DNA from 2 places in the Streptomyces sp. NPDC029292 genome. Region 2 is predicted to be linked to the other one. Evidence: riboswitches for the same ligand, from Rfam matches in the RefSeq annotation. Region 2 holds a riboswitch; the other holds the start of a gene.
The links. A riboswitch is a leader RNA that binds a small molecule or an ion and turns the genes downstream of it on or off. The one in region 2 is predicted to bind ZMP and ZTP.

Region 1: another riboswitch for ZMP and ZTP. It lies ahead of ACZ4WS_RS05515 (glycine hydroxymethyltransferase); the one in region 2 lies ahead of ACZ4WS_RS30185 (bifunctional 5,10-methylenetetrahydrofolate dehydrogenase/5,10-methenyltetrahydrofolate cyclohydrolase).

Annotation. Positions count from the first base shown of each region.
Region 1 covers NZ_JBVHXR010000002.1:150,246-157,423, forward strand. The annotation lists gene ACZ4WS_RS05500 (hypothetical protein) at 1-264, shown strand, start outside; gene ACZ4WS_RS05505 (glutathionylspermidine synthase family protein) at 303-1,487, shown strand; gene rocD (ornithine--oxo-acid transaminase) at 1,507-2,721, opposite strand; ZMP/ZTP riboswitch at 2,880-2,966, shown strand; gene ACZ4WS_RS05515 (glycine hydroxymethyltransferase) at 2,998-4,443, shown strand; gene ACZ4WS_RS05520 (hypothetical protein) at 4,460-5,161, opposite strand; gene ACZ4WS_RS05525 (hypothetical protein) at 5,258-5,929, opposite strand; gene ACZ4WS_RS05530 (hypothetical protein) at 6,081-7,001, opposite strand; gene ACZ4WS_RS05535 (RNA polymerase sigma factor) at 6,994-7,178, opposite strand, start outside.
Region 2 covers NZ_JBVHXR010000015.1:216,426-223,603, reverse strand. The annotation lists gene ACZ4WS_RS30210 (MFS transporter) at 1-821, shown strand, start outside; partial or broken gene ACZ4WS_RS30205 (winged helix-turn-helix domain-containing protein) at 847-1,329, opposite strand; gene ACZ4WS_RS30200 (hypothetical protein) at 1,469-1,699, opposite strand; gene ACZ4WS_RS30195 (CU044_5270 family protein) at 1,726-2,448, shown strand; gene ACZ4WS_RS30190 (hypothetical protein) at 2,442-2,564, shown strand; gene ACZ4WS_RS30185 (bifunctional 5,10-methylenetetrahydrofolate dehydrogenase/5,10-methenyltetrahydrofolate cyclohydrolase) at 2,565-3,413, opposite strand; ZMP/ZTP riboswitch at 3,437-3,523, opposite strand; gene ACZ4WS_RS30180 (hypothetical protein) at 3,529-4,257, opposite strand; gene ACZ4WS_RS30175 (hypothetical protein) at 4,972-5,793, opposite strand; gene ACZ4WS_RS30170 (MarR family winged helix-turn-helix transcriptional regulator) at 5,917-6,507, shown strand; gene ACZ4WS_RS30165 (nuclear transport factor 2 family protein) at 6,532-6,897, opposite strand; gene ACZ4WS_RS30160 (hypothetical protein) at 7,068-7,178, shown strand, end outside.

The DNA of each region.
Region 1 (7,178 bases), on a different contig from region 2:
TCGGACCCCGACAAGCGCTGCGTCGACCGCGACAGCTACACCCTCACCAAGGGCTACAAGGTCGTCGCCGACAAGAACTGCATGTCGACGAAGACGTCCGTCAACGGCTCCTGGTACTACGGCGGCAAGAAGAAGAGCGGCTGGGTCGACGGCGGCTCCTTCACCAAGCCCAGCAAGGGATCAGGCAGTTCGAGCGGCGGCAGCCACGGCAGCGGCGTCGACCGCGGCGGCTTCGGCAGCGGCAAGGGCAGCTCCGGCGGCTGAGCGCCCGGGACACACAGACGCGATCGGACTCGTACGCCATGGAACGCCGCACCATCGACCCCCGCCCCGGCTGGCAGCAGACCGTCGAGGAACAGGGCCTCATCTATCCGCTCACCCGCTACCCCGACGACTCCCTGCGCCCCTACTGGGACGAGAGCGCGTACTACGTCTTCTCGCTCCCCGAGGTGGAGTCGCTGGAGGAGGTCGTCGAGGAACTGCACCGCATGTGCCTGGCGGCGGCCGACCACATCGTCACCGCACACCGCTTCGCCGATCTCGGCATCACCGACCCGCGCGTCGTCGAACTCGTCGCCGAGGCCTGGCACCGCCGCGCCGAACTTCCCTCCGTCTACGGCCGTTTCGACCTTCGCTACGACGGCACGGGCCCGGCCAAGCTCCTCGAATACAACGCCGACACCCCGACCTCCCTGGTCGAGGCCGCGAGCCCCCAGTGGTTCTGGATGGAGGACCGCTTCCCCGGCGCCGACCAGTGGAACTCCCTCCACGAACGTCTCGTCGCCGTCTGGAAGAAACAGGCCGCCCTCCTGCCACCCGGGAGCCCCCTCTACTTCGCCCACTCCGCCGCCGACGAACTCGGCGAGGACCTGATGACGGTCGCCTATCTGAAGGAGACCGCGGAACAGGCCGGCCTCGACACCGACTGGATCTCCATGGAGGAGATCGGCTGGGACCCCCTCTCCTGCCGCTTCGTCGACAACCAACTCCGCTTCATCCGCAGCTGCTTCAAGCTCTACCCCTGGGAGTGGCTCACCACCGACCGCTTCGCCGACCACGTCCTGGACACCCTCGACAACGGCGGCGGCACGGGCACGACCCTGTGGATCGAGCCCGCCTGGAAAATGCTCCTCTCCAACAAGGCGCTCCTCGCCATCCTCTGGGAGCTGTACCCGGACCACCCGAACCTCCTCCCGGCCTACCTCGACGGCCCCCGCGAGCTGGCCACCACCAAGGGATACGTGGCCAAGCCGCTCCTCGGCCGCGAGGGCGCCGGGGTGACGGTCCACCCACCGGGCGCCGCCCCCGTCGTACGCGACGAGCCCTGCTGCTACCAGGAGTTGGCCCCCCTCCCGTCCTTCGGCGGCAACCGCATCGTCCTCGGCGCCTGGGTCGTCGAGGACGAGTCGGCGGGCCTCGGCATCCGCGAGTCCTCCGGCCTGATCACCGACGAGTACGCCCGCTTCCTGCCACACGTGATCCTCTAGCCGCCGGGTCCGGCAGCCGCTAGGCCCCCAGTACGGCGCGGAGTTGGGCGAGTCCCCAGTCCAGGTCCTCCTTGCTGATGACCAGGGGCGGCGCGATCCGGACCGTGACCCCGTGGGTGTCCTTGACCAGGACACCCCGGTCCATCAGCTTCTCGGAGATCTCCCGGCCCGTGCCGTACGCCGGGGCGATGTCGACACCCGCCCACAGCCCGCGCCCGCGCACCTGGGTGACATGCCCCGTGCCCGTCAACAGCCCCAGTTCGTGGTGCAGATGCTCCCCGAGCTCGGCCGCCCGGCGCTGATACTCGCCCGACCGCAGCATCGCGATCACCTCGAGCGCCACCGCACAGGCCAGCGGATTCCCCCCGAACGTCGACCCGTGCTCACCGGGCCGGAACACCCCGAGCACCTCACGGCTGGACACCACCGCCGACACCGGCACGACCCCGCCCCCGAGCGCCTTGCCCAGCACATACATGTCGGGCACCACCCCCTCGTGCTCGCACGCGAAGGTCTTCCCCGTGCGACCGAGCCCCGACTGGATCTCATCCGCGATGAACAGAACATTCCGCTCCCGCGTCACCTCCCGCACGCCCGGGAGATAACCGGGCGGCGGCACCAGCACCCCCGCCTCACCCTGGATCGGCTCCAGCAGCACGGCCACCGTGTCCTCGGTGACCGCCTCCTGCATCGCCGCCAGGTCCCCGTACGGCACGATGTCGAAGCCCGGCGTGTACGGCCCGAAGTCCGCCCGCGCCTCCTGGTCCGTGGAGAAGCTGATGAGCGTCGTCGTACGGCCGTGGAAGTTGCCGCTCGCCACCACGATCCTCGCCCTCCCGTCCGGGACGCCCTTGACCCGGTACCCCCACTTCCGGGCCGTCTTCACCGCGGTCTCCACCGCCTCCGCCCCCGTGTTCATCGGCAGCACCATCTCCATGCCGCACAGCTCCGCCAGCTGCGTACAGAAGTCGGCGAACCGGTCGTGGTGGAACGCCCGCGACGTCAGCGTCACCCGCTCCAGCTGCGCTCTCGCCGCGTCGAGCAGCCGCCGGTTGCCATGTCCGAAATTCAGCGCCGAGTATCCGGCCAGCAGGTCGAGAAAGCGGCGCCCCTCGACATCCGTCATCCAGGCCCCGTCCGCCGTCGCCACGACGACCGGCAGCGGGTGATAGTTGTGCGCGCTGTGCGCGTCGGCCGAGGCGATGAACGCCTCCGTCGTCTCCGTAGCGGTCACGGGGTCTCCGTTTCTCGACGAGCAGCACCGGTGGAGCGGAGCGTGTTCCGGTACACGGGGGAGTGATACCCGGCGCTGGGCGGGCTTGTGGCCCATTTCCTATCGTCGCTCGCATGGTGGACTGGGGAACCCGGCGATCCGGCGCGCCCGGTAGGCTGACGGCGGGCCGTGACTGGCGCGCTGGGATGGGACCGACCATCGGGGAGCGGCCCACGAACCGAGTGCCGTGCGCCTGGGCCGAACCGTGAACGCTGAACGCCACGTCCGGAGGCCGTCATGCCAGAGCCCCTCTCCACCGAGTCCACCGCCTTCCGCAGCGCCCTCGACGTGATCCGGGCCGTGGAGCCCCGCGTCGCCGACGCCATCGGCCAGGAAATCGCCGACCAGCGCGACATGCTCAAACTGATCGCCTCCGAGAACTACGCCTCCCCGGCCACCCTCCTGGCCATGGGCAACTGGTTCAGCGACAAGTACGCCGAGGGCACCGTCGGCCGCCGCTTCTACGCCGGCTGTCGCAACGTCGACACCGTCGAGGCCCTCGCCGCCGAGCACGCCCGCGAGCTCTTCGGCGCCGAGCACGCCTACGCCCAGCCGCACTCCGGCATCGACGCCAACCTCGTCGCCTTCTGGGCCGTCCTCGCCGCCCGGGTGGAGGCCCCGGCTCTCGCCAAGGCCGGTGTCCGCAACGTCAACGACCTCTCCGAGGCCGACTGGGCCGAGCTGCGCCAGGCCTTCGGCAACCAGCGCATGCTCGGCATGTCCCTGGACGCCGGCGGTCACCTCACCCATGGCTTCCGCCCGAACATCTCCGGCAAGATGTTCGACCAGCGCTCCTACGGCACCGACCCCACCACCGGCCTCATCGACTACGAGGCCCTGCGCACCTCCGCCCGTGAGTTCAAGCCGCTGATCATCGTCGCCGGCTACTCCGCCTACCCCCGCCTGGTGAACTTCCGCATCATGCGGGAGATCGCCGACGAGGTCGGCGCCACCCTCATGGTCGACATGGCCCACTTCGCGGGTCTCGTCGCCGGCAAGGTCCTCACCGGCGACTTCGACCCGGTCCCGCACGCCCAGATCGTCACCACCACCACGCACAAGTCGCTGCGCGGCCCGCGCGGCGGCATGGTGCTGTGCGACGAGACCCTCGCCGAGCAGGTCGACCGCGGCTGCCCGATGGTCCTCGGTGGCCCCCTTCCGCACGTCATGGCCGCCAAGGCCGTCGCGCTCGCCGAGGCCCGCCGCCCCGAGTTCCGCGACTACGCCCAGGCCGTCGTCGACAACTCCCGCGCCCTCGCCGAGGGCCTGATGCGCCGCGGCGCCACCCTGGTCACCGGCGGCACCGACAACCACCTCAACCTGATCGACGTCGCCTCCTCCTACGGCCTCACCGGCCGCCAGGCCGAGTCCGCGCTGCTCGACTCGGGCATCGTCACCAACCGCAACGCCATCCCCGCCGACCCCAACGGCGCCTGGTACACCTCCGGCATCCGCATCGGCACGCCCGCGCTGACCACCCGTGGCCTCGGCACGACCGAGATGGACGAGATCGCCGGTCTGATCGACCGCGTCCTCACCGCCGCCGAGCCCGGCACCACCGCCAAGGGCAGCCCGTCCAAGGCCCAGCACGTCCTGGACCCGAAGATCTCCGACGAGATCGCCCACCGGGCCACCGACCTGCTCACCGGCTTCCCGCTGTACCCGGAGATCGACCTCGGCTGACGCATCCCACCGGGGGCTACAAGTCGATCAGCTCCTGTCGTGGTTCCCGCGGCGGTCCGGCAGCATCACGCCGGGCCGCCGCGCGGCGTATCAGCAGGGTGCCGCCGACTCCGAGGACCAGGCCTGCCGCCAGCCCGGGTATCGCCCCCTTCGCACGCTCCACCGGATGCGGTTTCGACGCAGCCACCGATGTGCTTCCGGAGCCGAACAGCCTCCCCTCCTCCTCCAACTGCTGGAACACCGAGCGCGGCGCCCGATGCCAGCGGATGTCGTCGTCCTCCACATCGGGCGAAGGATCCGTGCGCACCCAGGGCGTGCCGTCCTCCGCGAGGAACACCTGATCCTGGCGCTCGATGGCGACGTCGCCACCGGGCGCGCGGTTGGTCTGCGGCCAGCCCCCGACGCCGGTCAGTCCCCAGACGACCGTGACCCGCACGCGCGGGAAGCTGCCCGCCTCCCAGGCCTCGGGCACCCCCTCCGTCCCCGTGTACCTGGGCGACAGCAACCGCCAGAGCCGCACGAAGTCCCGCTCCCCGGAGTGCAGGGCGGTCGTCCGCCCCGTGTCACCGGCGACGACCAGCGCCAGGTCAGGGATGTCGGCCTTCGCATACACAGTGGTGTGCGTGGAGGCGTGGGCCCCTGGTGCCCCGAGCGCGGCCAGCGCCACGGAAACCAGGAACAGGAGCCATGATCTCGTCTGTCCGACCTGGAACCTCATCCGTCCGTCCCCCGAATCCGTCAGTTCCCCCAGGCGTCCGCCCCCATCTGTCCCGTCCCCCCACCTGCCTGTCCGTTCTCTCGTCCGTCCAGCACCTCACACGTCCTGGAGCTCCTGTCGAGGCTCCGTCTTGCGCGGTCGTCGTACTCGGGCCAGCAGGGCCCCGGCCGCCGCCCCCGGTATCGCCCACCACCAGTCGGTGCCGTCGCCGGTCGCTGCGGCGGTCGTCGTACGGGTTTGTTCGGTGGGGGTGGGCGCGGTGGTGGAGTCCTCCGGGGTCTGCCAGGGGGCAGGGAAGATTCCTCCGACGCCTTCGGAGGACGGCTTGCCCAGTACGCCGAGCTTCTTGAACAGTGACCGCATCTTGGCCGGGTGCTCGGCCTTGTGCCAGTAGCCGTTCATGCTCGGCAGGTCGGTCGTCGTGTGTATCCAGACCTCCTTGTTCCGAGGCGAGTCCGGATAGACGCGGTCGATCCGCCATGGCGCGACGTCATGCATCAGCCACGTGACATTGAGCTGATGTCCTTCGACCGCGCCCAGCCCCGGCGGCTCCTCGCGGGTACCCGAGCCCGGCTCGCCCAGCAGTCGCATCAACTCCCCGTACTCCTCGTCCGAGTAGTACAGCGCCGCGCTCTCCGCGCTCTCCGGGGAGACCACCAGCACACTCGTCGGGCCCCCTGCCACCGCGGACGGCGCTCCCATCAGCACCACGACGAGGGTCGCAGCCAACGTCCCCGTCACCGCGTCCAGTTCACCAAGCCTGCGCATCCGAACCCCCAAGCAGCCAGTCGATCCGCGTGCGGCCCGCCCGCACGCCGTGTGTCACTTCTGGTAGACCGCTCGACCCGCCGGGGTTCCCACTCGACGCCGACCAAATTTCCGGCTACTTCGGCAATTCCAGCCACTTCAGTAATTCCGGCTACTTCAACGACTTCGCGATCTCCACCGCCCGTGCCTTCGACGCCACCCCCTCCAGCCGAAGAGTCACGTCCCCCCCGTGCATCCACAGCAGCGTGGGTCCCGCGGTCCGCTCGGAGCGGGTGAAACGGTGGCCGTCCGCGTCGATGAGCCAGAAATTCAGCAGATGCGGCTTCGGAAACCACAGCGCCGGATTGACGTAGTTCTCGTCCCCGTCCAGGGACACCCACTCCGGCGGCTCCCGCACCGTCTTGGCGAAGCCGATGTCCAGGCGCGCCGGATACTCGTCCAGCCGGACCGTGCGCCCGTGCTCGCGCCAGCACAGGCTCATCAGGAGCCGCCCCTTGGGCTCGGGGGTCACCGCCACCGCGTCCGGCACCCCGAGGGCGTCGGGCACGAGAGGCGCGAAACCTGCCCGCCGCCCGGCCTGCGCCAGCGTCAGCGAAGGGGCGCACCCCGGCACCCGGGCCCCGGGCGAGGGCACCGCCGACGGGTCGTACCGCACCTCGACCCCGCCGAAGCCGAACCAGTCGACGACCGCGGCGCGCACCGGGGGCGTGAGTACGAGGACCGTCAGCACACCGCACAGGCCGGCGGTCAGCGCACGCCATCGCACCCGTGCCCAGCGGCGCACCGCACGGAGGCGCTCACCCGGCCCCGGCGGCTCGGCCACCGGGGCCGACAGCTGCTCGGCGAGTATCTGCTCCAGCACCCGCTCGACCATCGACTCGCTCCCGGCCGCCCCGGGCTGATCCAGCGACCGCCCGAGCGCCCGCAGCTCCTCGGGCAACCGCGAGACACCCTCACGTGCACGCGGACCCCGGTGACCGGAAGACCCCGGCTCACCGGAGGATCCCCGCTCACCGAAGGACCCCCCGCCATCGGGAGACTCCGCGCCCCCTGTCCCGTACGACTCACTCATGCTCATCACCCCCTTCCCGAGGTTCTCGAGGTTCGAAGTCCGGCAGCAGTCGCCCCAGCTTGCGCAGGGCGCGGTTGAGCCGTGACTTCACCGTGCCGCGCGGCCAGCCCAGGGCCTGGGCCGTCTCCGGTTCGTCCATCTCCAGGAGATAGCGGTAGGTGACGACGAGGCGGTGCT
Region 2 (7,178 bases):
TGGCTGTCATGTTCGGCGGGCTGACGGTTGCGAACGTGTTGGGCGTGCCGTTCGGCGCGCTCGTCGGTGAACGCTGGGGCTGGCGAGCGGCCTTCTGGGCAGTCACCGGAATCGGCCTGCTCGCGCTGGCGGGAATCGTCGTCCTCGTCCCCGGTTGGGCGGGAGAGGCGCGGCTGCCGATGGCGGCGGGCCGTTCGGACCCGATACAACGCGGTGGCTTGTGGGCCCAGTTCCGTGCGTTCCGGTCCTGGCAGGTCTGGCTGACCCTGACGGCCACCGCGCTCAGCTACGGCGGGATGTTCGGTGCGTTCAGTTACATCGCCTACACGTTCACCGAGGTCGGCGGCTTTTCCCCCGCGGACGTCGCATGGTTGCTCATGGTGTACGGCGTCGGCCTGGTCGTCGGGAACCTGATCGGAGGGCGGGCAGCCGACCGTGACCGTGACCGCGCCCTGGTCCTCGCCCTGCTCGGACTCACCATCACCCTGGCCGTGTTCGGTCTGCTGGCCGGCAGCGCCACGGCGTCGGTGATACTGATCTTTCTGATGGGGCTGTTCGGATTCGCCAGTGTGCCCGGCATGATCACTCGTGTCACCGACTTCGCACATGGGGCGCCCCTGGCCGCAAGCGCCAACGTGTCCGCGTCCAACCTCGGCAACGCCCTCGGCGCCTGGCTCGGGGGCCTGGCCATCACCGCGGGCCTCGGCTACACCGCGCCGCTCTACGTCGGCGCCGGTATCGCCCTGACTTCCACCATCGTCATGGTCATCGCCGCAAACCACGCCAGGTCAACCGCGCAGCAGACTGGCTGCTGGACTTAAAAGTGTGACGTCCGTCCGAGCGTTTTCAGCTGTCCAGGGTGAGGCCGGTGCCAGTGAGGCAGCCGTTGATCAGGTGTGGCCGGTACTGGATCTTCTTGAGTTGCGCTTGACGGCGGTGGCCAACTGGTCGAGGTCCGCGGCGGCAAGGTTGCCCGTAGCCCGTTTCATCAGCGACCAGATGCCTTCCTGCGGGTTGAGGTCGAGTGCGTAAGAAGGGAACTGGAAGACCACGGCCAGTCCTGGTTCGCGGCGATGAATTCCTTCATCCCCGCCATCAAGATGTGTCCGGAGGAGCCGCGGCCACGGACGCGGCCCACCGGGGTTCGGCCGACCACGCCCCAGGTTCTCGCACGTGGCGGCCTCAGCGACTGGCTGGCCTCGTCTTCGAAGCGATCCAGGCCCCGCGGGCCGGCTGCTGCCACGACCAGCCGTGGCGCTTGAGTAGCCGCCACGTCCCTTCCATCGTGTAGCTGACGTGGAACATCCGCACTCTTGTCGCCACCCTCGAAGCGAACGACTGCCGCCAGCCGAATCCGCTCCCGCAGGGCCCTCCCCTCGGCGGTCAAGCCCCCGCCCTGCGCGTGTCTCACAGTCCACGACCACCGACTCCAACCACACGCCGTCAGGCGAACAGCCCGATCACCCAATCAAGTCCAGTAGCCGGCCGACGCGGCCATCACCAAGGCCGTCGCCAGGGCGAGGGCGGTACCGAGCAGAACTCCGGCGCACAGCCGGCGCCGCAGCACGCGGTACCTCTCCTCGTATTCGGCGCGCAATTCCGTGCCGCGCCGTGCGGTGCGTTCCCAGGAACGCCGGGTGAGGGCGAGGTGGTTCTCCTGATAGCGCGCCTCCGCCTCCTGTCGCTGGGAGTCCGTCAACGCAGCCGAGCGAGCGTCCCCGCCGCGTGCGCCGCTGGGCCTGGAGCATCGGGACCGCCGCCGTCGGCGTGGTCGTCCTGACCTTGATGCTGTCGGGAACGACCACCACCCCCGCCGTGGCCGCGCGCCGTCCCCTGCTCGTCGAGTCCGGCTCCACCCCCGTACCTCTGGACCGGCTCGCAGACCGGGCAGCGGCGGCGGCCGGCGGTTCGCCGCGGCTGCGCCAGGGCACCCACGTCCAGACCTGGAGCCTGAGCATGACCTCGGGACCCGGTGCCCGGCCGCCGATCACGCTCCCCGAGGAACGTGTCGTCCGCTGGAAGGCCGACGGCAGCCACACGGAACTCGTGGTGGCCACCGACCCGCGCCACCCGGGCAAGCCCGTCATCACCGACACCGACGGCACGCCGCGCACGGTCGAGGACGGCCATGTCCTCAACCGGCAGACGTATCCGCCGAGTTGGAGCGACGCCCCACCGCAGGCGCGGCCGCCGCACGACGCCGAGCGGCTGCGCGCCTACCTCGAGGAGATCGACACCACCGAAGCGATGAAGACACCGGAACTCCTGGACGCCATGGCCGAGTTGCTCGACCACTGGACGCTCGGCGCCCGGGAGTCCGCCGCGCTGGCCCGTGTCCTGGCCGATGCGAAGGGGCTGCGCCCGTCCGGAGCGGTCACCGACCGGCTGGGGCGCCGGGGCAGGCGTACGTGTACGACGACACGGCCCACTCCGCACACCGGATGCTGATCCTCGACCCGGCGACCGGCGCCGTCCTCGGCCTCGAGGACACCGTCACGAAGGACGATCCCGAGTACGGCGTCAAGGCCGGGGACGTGATGTCGTACAGCGCCTGGATGCGCTGATCAGGCGCCGAGCCGGCGTTCGGCCCCCGTCACGGTCTGCTCCAGCAGGACCGCGATCGTCATCGGGCCGACGCCACCGGGCACGGGAGTGATCAGCTCGGCCCGGACGCTCGCGGTGTCGAAGTCGACGTCGCCGACGTTTCCGGCGTTGTAGCCCGCGTCGATCACGACGGCCCCCGGCTTGATGTCCTCGCCGCGGATCAGCCGGGGCCGTCCCACGGCGGCGACCACGATGTCCGCCTCGCGCACGACCGAGGACAGATCCGTCGTCCGCGAGTGGCAGTACGTCACCGTCGCGTCGCGCCCGAGCAGCAGCATGCCGACCGGCTTGCCCAGGATCGCGCTGCGGCCCACGACCACGGCCCGCTTGCCCGCCGGGTCGACGTCGTACTCGTCGAGGAGCCGCATGATGCCGCCGGGCGTGCAGGACACGAAGCCCGGCAGTCCGAAGCTCATCGCCGAGTACGAGCTCAGCGTCACCCCGTCGACGTCCTTCTCCGGCGCGATGGCCTCGAACGCCGCACGCTCGTCGATGTGCGGTCCGACGGGGTGCTGGAGCAGGATGCCGTGCACGGTGGGGTCGCCGGACAACGCGTGGAGCGTGTCGACCAGTTCGGCCGTCGTGGTGTCGGCGGGCAGGGAGACGTGCCGCGACTCGATACCGGCCTTGCGGCAGCGGTTCTGCTTCATCCGGACGTACGTGACGGAGGCGGGATCCTCGCCGACCAGCACCGTCGCCAGACACGGCGCGGCACCCGTACCGTCCTTGAGGTCGGCCGCTCGCTTGGCGGTCTCCTCGACGATGCGGCGCGCGAGACCGGCGCCGTCCATCAGCTGGGCCTGGGGCATGAGCTACTCCTGAGCGTCGTTGACACCATCGCCCAGGCGCGCGGCAGAGACTCGTTCGTCAGACCGCTCCCCGGTGGTACTCCACCTCAGCGCCAGTCACGGCCCGCCGACCACCCTAGCCCGTACGATGATCGGCCAGGACGGCAGGGGGAGAGGGCCATTGGGCGACGTACGGGACGACCTTCTCAAAGGACTGGCGTGGAATACGGCCGCGCCGAGCGGCGTCCTGCTGCGCCTCCTGAGTCCGCAGGTCCCCTCGGTCTGGTTCTGGCGCTGCCTGCGGGCAGGCCTGCCCGCCGACGTCGTCGACGCGATCGTCACCCACCCCGACCTGCGCGTACGCGGTTACTTCGCCGATAGCTGGAACGCCGACCCAGCCGACCGCGCCCGACTGGCCGACGACCCCGAGCGGAAGGTCCGGATAGCGGTGGCCAACGGACCGGAACCGTTCCGGATGGAGGTCGCGCCGCTGCCCGATGCCGCGTACGAGCGGCTCCTGTCCGATCCGGACGGCGAGGTACGCGACTGGGCGGTGCACTCCCGGAGCATCCCCCCGCGGGTCCTCGCCGGGTACGCCGACCACACCGACCCCGCGGTCCGTGCCGCGGTCTGCCGGGCCTGGGACGAACTGGCTCCGGCCGTTCGCGACGCGCTCCTTGCGGATCCCGACGCCGAGGTCCGCCGGGCCGCGGCCGTCAGCGCCTGCCCCGACGACGCGGCACGTACCGACGAACTGCTGGACACCGTCGAGCGACGGCGGCGAGACGACGTACTCAGGGAGGGCCGACTCAGCCGCGCCACGGCCGAACGCCTCGCGGCGAGCGCGGACTCGGGAGAGCGGCACGCCGTCGCCGCGAACCCCTCACTGCCGCCCGATCTGGTCGCGCGCCTGGCCACGGATCCCGAACACGCCGTCCGCCTGGCGATATCGGTCAGGCCCGAACTCACCGAGCAGGAGCGAGCCGCGATCGACTACGAGATGGACCCGGAGCGCCGCCCCGGCCCGGTCCGGTGGGTCTGGAACCTCGGGGACGAGAACGACGACCACGCAGCGCTCCGCCGATGCGCGACCTCCGCCCACGTCCTGCTGCGCCGTTCCGCGGCCGCCAACCGCCACCTGCCGGGCGACCTCGTCGCGCGTCTCGCTCGCGACGAGGACCACGCGGTCCGCCTCTTGACCTGTGAGTACCAGCCCTCCGCCCCGCCGGACGCCCTCCTGCGCACGGTCCTGGAGTGGGACGGCTACACCCGCTCCATCCTGCTGGACAGACCGCAGTTCCCCAGGAAGGGCCTCGCCCGGTACGCCGACGACGCGGACCCGAGCCTACGGGTGCTCGCCCTGCACGACCCGGACGCCTCGCCCGAGCTGGTCGAGCGCCTCAGCCGCGACGAGTCCACCCGGGTCAGGAATGCACGGCCGCTGATCCCCGCGTCGCGCCGGCCCGCATCGAGGAACTGCTGGCCGAGCCCGCCACCGCCCAGCAAGCGGCGGGGAATCCCGGACTGCCGGTGCGGGCCATGCACCGGTTGCTGGACGAGCTCGGCCTGGACTGACGACTCAGGAGCCGCTCTCCGCGGGCGGCGCGGTCGGATCCGCCCCGGCCAGGAACCCGTTGGCCTGCGCCTCGGTGGTCACCGCACCGATGGCTCCGGCCCATCGGGCGATCTCGCGGGCCAGCGCCAGGGCTCCGGCCTCGTTGCCCGCGGCGCGGGCCAGGACCGCGAGCAGCATCTGCTGGGAGAGCGTGCCGGGGACGTTCCCGGCACGGGCGCCCAGAGCGGTCGCCCGGGTCCAGCGCTCCAGCGCCCGCGCGTGGTCGCCGCGATCGTGGTCGTGGTCGCCGAGGTGACGCAGCGCCTCGCGAGCCAGCAGGTCGTCGCCGGAGACGCCCGAGACACCCGAGACGGCCGACTCGCCCGCGCGCAGGGCGGCTTCGTAGTGCCCCGGTGCGAGATCGCGCTCGCCGAAGAGATTGTCGGCGATGAGGCCCAGGTACATCTCGGCCCAGCCACGGCGCACCTCGTCCGGGGCCTGCTCCCGCAGGGTCCCGGCACGGCTCCGGAGAGCGGCGAGGGCGTGCGGGTCCTTGCCCTCGGGGCCGAAGCGCCAGGTGCCGTCGGCGCGGAGCTGACCGAGATAGTCGTGGCGCAGCCACAGATAGTCCAGGTCCCAACGGCCGCTGGAGAGCGGCTCTTCGAAGGCTTTCTCGGCGGCGTCGAGCCGGGCGGCGGCAAGGCCGGTGCCGGTGAACCAGTCGCTCTCCAGGGCGACTTCGGCCGCGGCGAGGGCGAGCCGCGCACGAGACCGCGGATCGGTCGTGTCCGCCGTGTCCAGCAGGACCGTCGCGCGCTCCCACCGGGCGGCCCCCCCCCAACTCACGGGCCGCAGAGACGAGTTCGTCGAGCGGCACGGTCGTACGGAACTTGCTTGCGGAGTTCGTCATGGCGAGGAAAGTAGTAATCCGAAAAACTATCCACAAGAAAACTACTTTCGGAGGCACGCATGGGGGACCCGTCCGAGCTGTCCGGTCCGTCCGACGCGCCGGCGGCGGACTCGGTCGACCGGCATGTCGCGCTCTGGTCCAAGGAGCTCGACTGGATGGACCCGGTCAAGGAGGCGATCTTCGCCCGGCTCGCGATCCTGGCCCGGCACGCGGCGCAGGCGCGCCGGGACACCCTGGACTCGGACGGGCTGCGGCACTGGCAGTTCAAGGTGCTGCTGATGCTGCGGCGCATCGGTCCGCCCTACGAGGCGAGCCCCTCGCGACTCGCCGACATGCTCGGCCTGACCCGGGGCGCTCTGTCGGCGAGGCTCGGCCCCATGGAGGACGCGGGGCTGATCACCCGCACGAACGAGAGGGCCGACCGCCGCCGCGTACGGGTACGGCTCACCGACGCCGGAATCGGTGTGTTCGAGCAGCACGCGGCGTTGGAGGAAGAGGGTGAGAACGCGCTGCTCGCAGTGCTGAGCGCAGCAGAGAAGCAGACACTCGCAGACCTGCTGCGGAAACTGGTCGTGGCAGCCGAGTCCGGCGCGGATGCGACCGGCCCATCGACGCACTCGCCGAGAAGGTCCAGCTCAGACGCGACCTGACCTGGACCTTCGGCCAGTTCCTTCCTACTCGTCCCATGCCTGCACAAGTGTCTGTTCGACGATCTTGCCGTCGCGCAACGACATCATCGAGCTGGCCAGCACCCTTACCCCGTCCGGGTACTCGCAGGACTCGGTGTAGGCGACGTGGTCGCCCTGGATGATGCAGTCTTCCATTTTGTGCGTCATGTCCCGGCTGTAGACGTCGTTGAGCATGTCGGCGATCTCGCCGCGACCGTGTTTGATCATCGGGTGGCTGGGCTGGGTGTTGCGGTCGACGACGCGTAGTTCCGCGTCGTCCGCGTAGAGCGACAGCAGAGCTGCCGCACTGTTTCCTTCTATGCCCCGGCGTAGCACTTCGGTGTCGAAGGCGGGGGCTGCCGCGGTGCCCATGATGACCTCCTTGGAAGGCCGCCGACCAGCGAGGAGCGGGCCGCGTGGGCCTCTCTTCCGAGACTCCTCCGCCACGGGGCCCACGGCAAGCGCAGCCGCCCGATGCGCCTGACGGGTGAGCGGCGGGGGACGGCCGTGTCCGCCCGGGGTCCGGGTCCGTTGCTGAAAGCATGATCTCAACACGACGTATTGTCGCTGCCGTTGGTCTCGCCGCCGGTGTCACGGGCCTTGCCGCGCCGATGGCGAACGCCGCCGTCTCCGTGGACCCGGGTGCGGGGAAG